Regions from separate parts of the Pseudoalteromonas sp. SWXJZ10B genome, predicted to be linked through region 1. Evidence: predicted binding sites of a transcription regulator. Region 1 holds the regulator's gene; the other holds the start of a gene.
What was found. Region 1 encodes MetJ, which represses methionine synthesis genes. Its sites were predicted from a motif close to TAGACGTCTAGACGTCTA; they were not measured.
Positions count from the first base shown of each region.

Region 2: a site for MetJ is predicted at 2,004-2,021, ahead of I6F54_RS09900 (homoserine O-succinyltransferase). Genes of this name have one in related genera too.

Region 1 covers NZ_JADYXD010000005.1:183,098-186,632, forward strand. The annotation lists gene metL (bifunctional aspartate kinase/homoserine dehydrogenase II) at 1-265, opposite strand, end outside; gene metB (cystathionine gamma-synthase) at 436-1,683, opposite strand; gene metJ (met regulon transcriptional regulator MetJ) at 1,973-2,293, shown strand; gene I6F54_RS06945 (malic enzyme-like NAD(P)-binding protein) at 2,540-3,535, opposite strand, start outside.
Region 2 covers NZ_JADYXD010000008.1:114,632-118,166, reverse strand. The annotation lists gene I6F54_RS09910 (PilZ domain-containing protein) at 1-33, opposite strand, end outside; gene ettA (energy-dependent translational throttle protein EttA) at 190-1,863, opposite strand; gene I6F54_RS09900 (homoserine O-succinyltransferase) at 2,086-3,033, shown strand; gene I6F54_RS09895 (homocysteine S-methyltransferase family protein) at 3,023-3,535, shown strand, end outside.

The DNA.
Region 1 (3,535 bases):
TTCGTTTTAAATCAGCTTCTAATAGCTGCTCTATTAAATCACTTTGATGGTTATTTAACTGCAGTAAAATATCAGCGACTGCTTGAGTATCTTGTTTTTGATAGCTTTGCCACAACGACACAAGTGTATCTGTAGTTTTACCTGCAGCAGACACCACAACACAGTCGCCCGTCTGAGTACGCCCAATAATTATTTTAGCTACGCTTTGATATCGCTCACTTGAGCTTAAACTCGAGCCACCAAATTTATGTACACAATTGACCATATTTATACCAATTCGCTTAATTAAGTTGTCTATTTTGAGGATAAGAAAACCGTGTCGATAACAAGGCAAAAATTTCGTTGTTTAGTTGTTCTATATGAGAAATTTTTAACGAAGTTAGCGTGCGGTTTAATCCCTCAAATTGATTAGGTATTATTGCGGATTGGTATTACTTACCAAAGCGCCGGACGGGCTGCACTTAATTTAACGTTACCGCCAGAAGTGCCTGCTCCTTTGCCTACACGGCCAACATTTTTATTTTGCCCTGGTTTTACAAGTTCAAACACTCGCTCAAAATCAGCGACTAAATCGCGTATATCTTCAATACCTACCGAAATACGAATAAGCGTATCGCCCACGCCCGCTTCTAAACGTGCTGTTGCCTCCATACCTGCGTGCGTCATAGTTGCAGGGTGACAAATTAAGCTCTCTACGCCACCTAGTGACTCAGCTAAACTAAACGTTTTAAGGCTAGTTAAAAATGCCGCAGCGTCGTTTATATCGCCTTTAATATCAAAACTCACCATGCCACCAAAACCAAGTTGCTGTGCTTTAGCCAGCTCATGTTGAGGATGTGACTCAAGACCTGGGTAGTAAACTTGGCTTACATATTCAGAGCTTTCAAGATACTTAGCTATTGCCAGGGCATTTTCTTGATGCTGCCTTAGGCGCACATTTAAAGTACGTAAACCACGAAGCGTTAAATAGCTATCAAAAGGCGCACCCGTAATACCAATGTTATTAGCCCACCAAGCAAGCTCATCACCAAGCTCTTGTGTTGCGGTAATAACTGAGCCGCCTACTACATCTGAGTGTCCGTTAATGTATTTAGTGGTTGAATGCACCACAATATCTACACCAAATTTAATAGGGTTTTGTAAAGCAGGCGACAAAAACGTGTTATCTGCAGCCACCAATGCACCGCATTGCTTTGCAACATCGGTAACCGCTTTAATATCTGTTAAACGAAGTACTGGGTTACTTGGGGTTTCTATCCAAATAAGCTTAGGTTTAATTACTAAAATTTGTTGAAGGCTTTCTTCTTTTGTTAAATCTAATATTTCGAGCTTTAGTAGTCCGCGTTTTTGTAAAGATGTAAATAAACGATAGCTGCCACCATAACAATCATGTGGAATTACTAACGTATCGTCACTATTAAGTAGCTGAGTAGCTAAATGCACGGCAGCCATGCCTGTAGCTGTAATTATGCCACGAGCGCCACCTTCAAGCTTAGCAAGCGTCTCAGCTAAAATATCACGATTAGGATTACCGCTACGACCATAATCATACTCACGCTTAGTATCAAAGTCGGCAAACGAATAAGTAGTCGATAAATAAATTGGCGGTACCACCGCACCATGATGTTTATCAGCATCAACGCCGTTACGTACAGCAATGGTTGCTTTGTTTTTTTCGCTCATATTCGTCACCTGATTAATTTGGATGTTTAGACGTCTAAAAGAGTAAGTTATCCGTTTTGATAAGTCAAAGTATTTTAAAGCTCTAGATGGCTAAAAGTAGAAGGGGCCTCTGCGAATAACACATTTTAGCTCACAAAAGTGTGCTTATCTTTACACCTACAATAGGCTTATTAAGATAGATCGGTATCTATTATTTGACTATCTTTTTTAAATCGATAGAATTTCACGCATATTTACACGCTTTTTATACCGTGTGAGAAATTAATAATCTGAGGCAACGATACATCTTATGGCTAAATGGAATGGTGAGTATATTCACCCATACGCAGAACACGGTAAAAAATCAGAGCAAGTTAAAAAGATCACCGTTTCGATCCCGCTAAATGTATTAAAGGTATTAACTGACGAACGTACACGTCGTCAAATCAATAACCTTCGCCATGCTACAAATAGTGAATTGCTATGTGAGGCATTTTTGCATGCTTTTACTGGCCAACCTTTACCAAATGACGATGACTTACGTAAAGATAACGCCGAAAAAGTGCCAGAAGAAGTTAAAAAAATAATGCAAGAAATGGGTCTAGAAGTACCCGTTTTAAACGAAGAATAAATATTACAAAGATAAAAAAAACCTCAGTAATTACTGAGGTTTTTTTATGTCTAAATTTTATTGCATAGATCTACTGTATAGATTTATACCAATTCGCTTAATGAAGTGATCTATTTTGAGGGAAGAAAATCGTGTCGATAACAAGGCAAAAATTTCGTTATTTAGTTGTTCTATATCAGAAATTTTTAACGTAGTTAACGTCAGATTTAATCCCTCAAATTGATTAAGTATTATTGCGGATTGGTATTACCGCATATAATTTTCTGGTAAATCAATTTGTGCTACACCCGACTCAATAGCAGCAAGTGCAACAGCTCTTGCTATACGCGGCAGTAAACGTGGATCCATTGGTTTTGGAATAATATACTGCGCACCAAATTCTAGTTTATCTACACCAGCGGCTTTTAAAACTTCTGCAGGTACTGGCTCTTTGGCAATACTTCGAATAGCATCTACTGCAGCAATTTTCATTTCATCGTTAATAGCGCTTGCACGTACATCAAGCGCACCACGGAAAATAAACGGGAAACATAAAACATTATTAACTTGGTTAGGGTAATCAGAGCGCCCTGTTGCCATGATTAAATCGTTGCGTGCGCCGTGCGCAAGTGCAGGATCAATCTCAGGATCTGGATTTGAACATGCAAACACAACTGGTTTTGCAGCCATTAGCTTTAAATCTTCAGCCGCTAATAAGTTAGGGCCAGAAACACCCACAAATACATCCGCATCTGCAATTACATCTTGCAATGTACGCTTATCGGTATTGTTAGCAAAAAGCTGTTTATATTCATTTAAGTCATCGCGGCGGGTATGAATAACACCTTTGCGGTCAAGCATATAAATGTGTTCACGCAGTGCACCACACTTAATTAACAGCTCCATACACGCAACAGCGGCAGCGCCTGCACCTAAACATACAATAATTGCATCTTCAATTGACTTACCTTGTACTTCTAGCGCATTTAACATACCAGCAGCCGTTACAATGGCAGTACCGTGTTGATCATCATGAAAAACAGGAATGCTACAACGCTCTATTAATGCTTTTTCTATTTCAAAACACTCTGGTGCTTTAATATCTTCAAGGTTAATACCACCGAATGTGTCGGCAATGTTGGCAACCGTATTAATAAAGTCTTCTGTTGTTTTGTGCTTAACTTCAATATCGATAGAATCAAGCCCTGCAAAACGTTTAAACAATAACGCTTTACCTTCCATTACAGGCTTAGACGCTAAAGG
Region 2 (3,535 bases), on a different contig from region 1:
TAAAACACGAGAAAACTGACGACGATTTTGCATAACCTAATTTAGCCTTACTATTTTTATAATAAATTAAGCATAGCGGGTAATTCTCTACATGCTAGCAGGATATGCTCCTGTAATGCTGGTGGCATAAAAAAGCCCCGCATAAATGCAGGGCTTAGTTTTACTGTAATAAATTAGCTACAGTAAATATTAACCAATTTTTTTGTACTTAATACGTTTAGGTTCAGTTGCTGCTGCACCTAGTGTCTTTTTAAGCCACTCTTCGTATTCAGTATAGTTACCATCAAAGAAGTTAATTTGACCTTCGTCGCGGTAATCTAAAATGTGCGTAGCAATACGGTCAAGGAACCAACGGTCATGCGAGATACACATTACGCAACCAGGGAACTCTAAAATAGCGTTCTCTAGCGCACGTAATGTTTCAACGTCCAAGTCATTGGTTGGCTCATCGAGTAGTAACACATTGCCGCCAGCTTTTAATAACTTAGCAAGGTGTAAACGGTTACGCTCACCACCTGATAGGTCTTTAACAAACTTTTGCTGATCGTTACCTTTAAAGTTAAAGCGACTTACATACGCACGACTTTGGAACTCAAAGTTACCAATTTTTAGTACGTCTTGGCCGTCTGATATTTCTTGGAAAACAGTTTTGCTTTCGTCCATACCGTCGCGGAACTGATCAACAGTAGCAAGGTGTACGCTTTCGCCAACGGTAATGCTACCGCTGTCTTGCTTTTGCTCACCACTGATCATTTTAAACAGCGTTGATTTACCCGCGCCATTGGCACCAATAATGCCCACAATGGCACCTTTTGGCATGCTAAAGCTTAAATCGTCAATTAAAACGCGATCGCCAAAACTCTTACGAAGATTCGTTACTTCAAGCACTTGATCGCCTAAGCGCGGGCCAGGTGGAATAAACATCTCGTTAGTTTCGTTACGTTTTTGGTAATCAGACTGCTGCATTTCAGTAAACTGAGCCATACGTGCTTTTGACTTAGCTTGGCGACCTTTAGGGTTTGAACGAACCCATTCAAGTTCTTGCGCAATTGATTTTTGACGTGCTTTTTCAGATTTTTGTTCTTGCTGTAAGCGCGCATCTTTTTGTTCAAGCCAAGAAGAGTAGTTACCTTCCCATGGAATACCTTCACCACGGTCAAGCTCTAATATCCAACCAGCTACATTATCAAGGAAGTAACGGTCATGCGTAACCGCCACAACAGTGCCTTCGTAATCGTGTAAAAAGCGCTCTAACCATGCAACCGACTCAGCATCCAAGTGGTTAGTAGGTTCATCGAGAATAAGCATGTCTGGTTTTTCAAGCAGTAATCGACATATAGCAACACGACGACGCTCACCACCTGAAAGGTGCTCAATTTTAGCATCCCATTCTGGCAGGCGAAGTGCATCAGCAGCACGCTCTAAAACGTTATCAATGTTGTGACCATCGTGCGCCTGAATAACAGCTTCAAGCTCGCCTTGCTCTTTTGCAAGTGCGTCAAAGTCAGCGTCTTCCATGGCGTATTCGTTATACACTTCGTCAAGACGTTTAAGTGCGTGTTTAACTTCGCCAACAGCTTCTTCAACAATTTCACGAACTGTTTTGCTTTCGTCTAAAACAGGCTCTTGCGGTAAATAACCAATTTTTGTACCAGGCTGAGGATGTGCATCACCTTCAAAATCTTGGTCAACACCGGCCATAATACGTAGTAACGTAGATTTACCAGAACCGTTTAAACCAAGCACACCAATTTTAGCGCCAGGAAAAAAATGTAACGAAATATCTTTTAAGATAGTGCGCTTAGGTGGCACAACCTTAGATACTCGACTCATCGAGAATATAAATTTATCAGGTAAAACCATGGAGGAAAGCCTTCAAATAATAATAAAAATTTCAATGTTGTATTGTAGTGGCTGACAGGTGAAACAGTCAACGAATGGCGGGTTTTAAAGCACTAAAGCATGCTTGTAAGTAAAGTATAAAATCATGAATAAATTTCATTTAGACATCTATACATCTAGAGGTTGATATTTTTTACTTTCAGTTCATAATTAAGCTTCGGTTTTTATGAGCAGGAGTAAAGTATGCCAATTACAGTAAAAGACGAGTTGCCGGCAATTGCACGTTTACGTCAAGAAAACGTATTTGTAATGCCTAAAACACGTGCAAAAACGCAAGAAATACGCCCAATGCGTTTGGCTATTTTAAACTTAATGCCTAATAAAGTAGAAACCGAAGTTCAGTTTATCCGCTTGCTTGCCAACTCGCCTTTGCAAGTAAACGTAGAGCTGCTGCGCCTCGACACTCACCGCAGTAGTAGCAACTCAGAAGAGCACCTTGATACCTTTTATCGTTATTTTTCTGAGGTTAAAGACAACAATTACGACGCATTAATAGTAACTGGCGCGCCACTTGCGCATTTAGAATACGACGATGTAGCGTATTGGGATGAGCTAAAGGTCATTATTGATTGGGCTGAGCAACACGTTACCTCTACGTTATTTTCGTGCTGGGCAGCACATGCAGCGCTATACCATCGTTACAATTTAAAGCGCGATTTAAAAGACGACAAACTGTGTGGCGTATTTACTCACCAATGTTACTTTGATCACGGCGCACTGACTCGCGGGTTCGACGACACCTTTTTAGTACCGCACTCACGCTATGGTCACATTGATATAAATAAAATAAACGCCTGCGATGAGCTAGTTGTACTGGCAGGTTCTGAGCGAGTAGGGGCTTACTTACTTAAAAATAAATCGGGTAGCCAAGTGTTTATAACCGGTCACCCTGAGTATGACGCCAACTCGCTAAAAGCAGAATACGACCGCGATTGTAAAAAAAGCCCTAATGCACCAAAACCCGAAAATTATTTTCCGGATGACGATGCAACCAAACAACCTTCAAAAACGTGGCAAAGCCATGCTTTTTTACTTTTTTCGAACTGGTTAAATTACTACGTGTACCAAACCACACCGTATGATATTAATTTAGTTAGCCAAGACGTGAGGACTAACAACTATGCCGAATAACGCTCCTACAAATAATAAGCAAGCCGAAATAAGCGCCGCATTAAAAGAACGCATTTTAATTTTAGATGGCGCTATGGGCACCATGATCCAAGATCATAAGCTAGAAGAAGAAGACTATCGCGGAGAGCGTTTTAAAGACTGGCATGTATTAATTAAAGGTAATAACGATTTATTAAGCCTAACCAAGCCTAATTTAATCACTGATATTCATCGTGGTTTTTTATCAGCGGGCGCCGATATTATCGAAACCAATACGTTTAACTCGACCACTATTTCGATGGAAGATTACGACATGGCAAGCCTAAGTCGTGAAATAAACCTAGAGTCGGCTAAATTAGCACGCGCCATTTGTGATGAATTTACGGCTAAAACGCCAGAAAAACCACGTTATGTAGCCGGTGTTTTAGGGCCGACATCTAAAACGTGTTCAATTTCGCCAGACGTAAACGATCCGGGTTACCGAAATGTCACCTTTGACAAGCTGGTTACTGCGTATATTGAA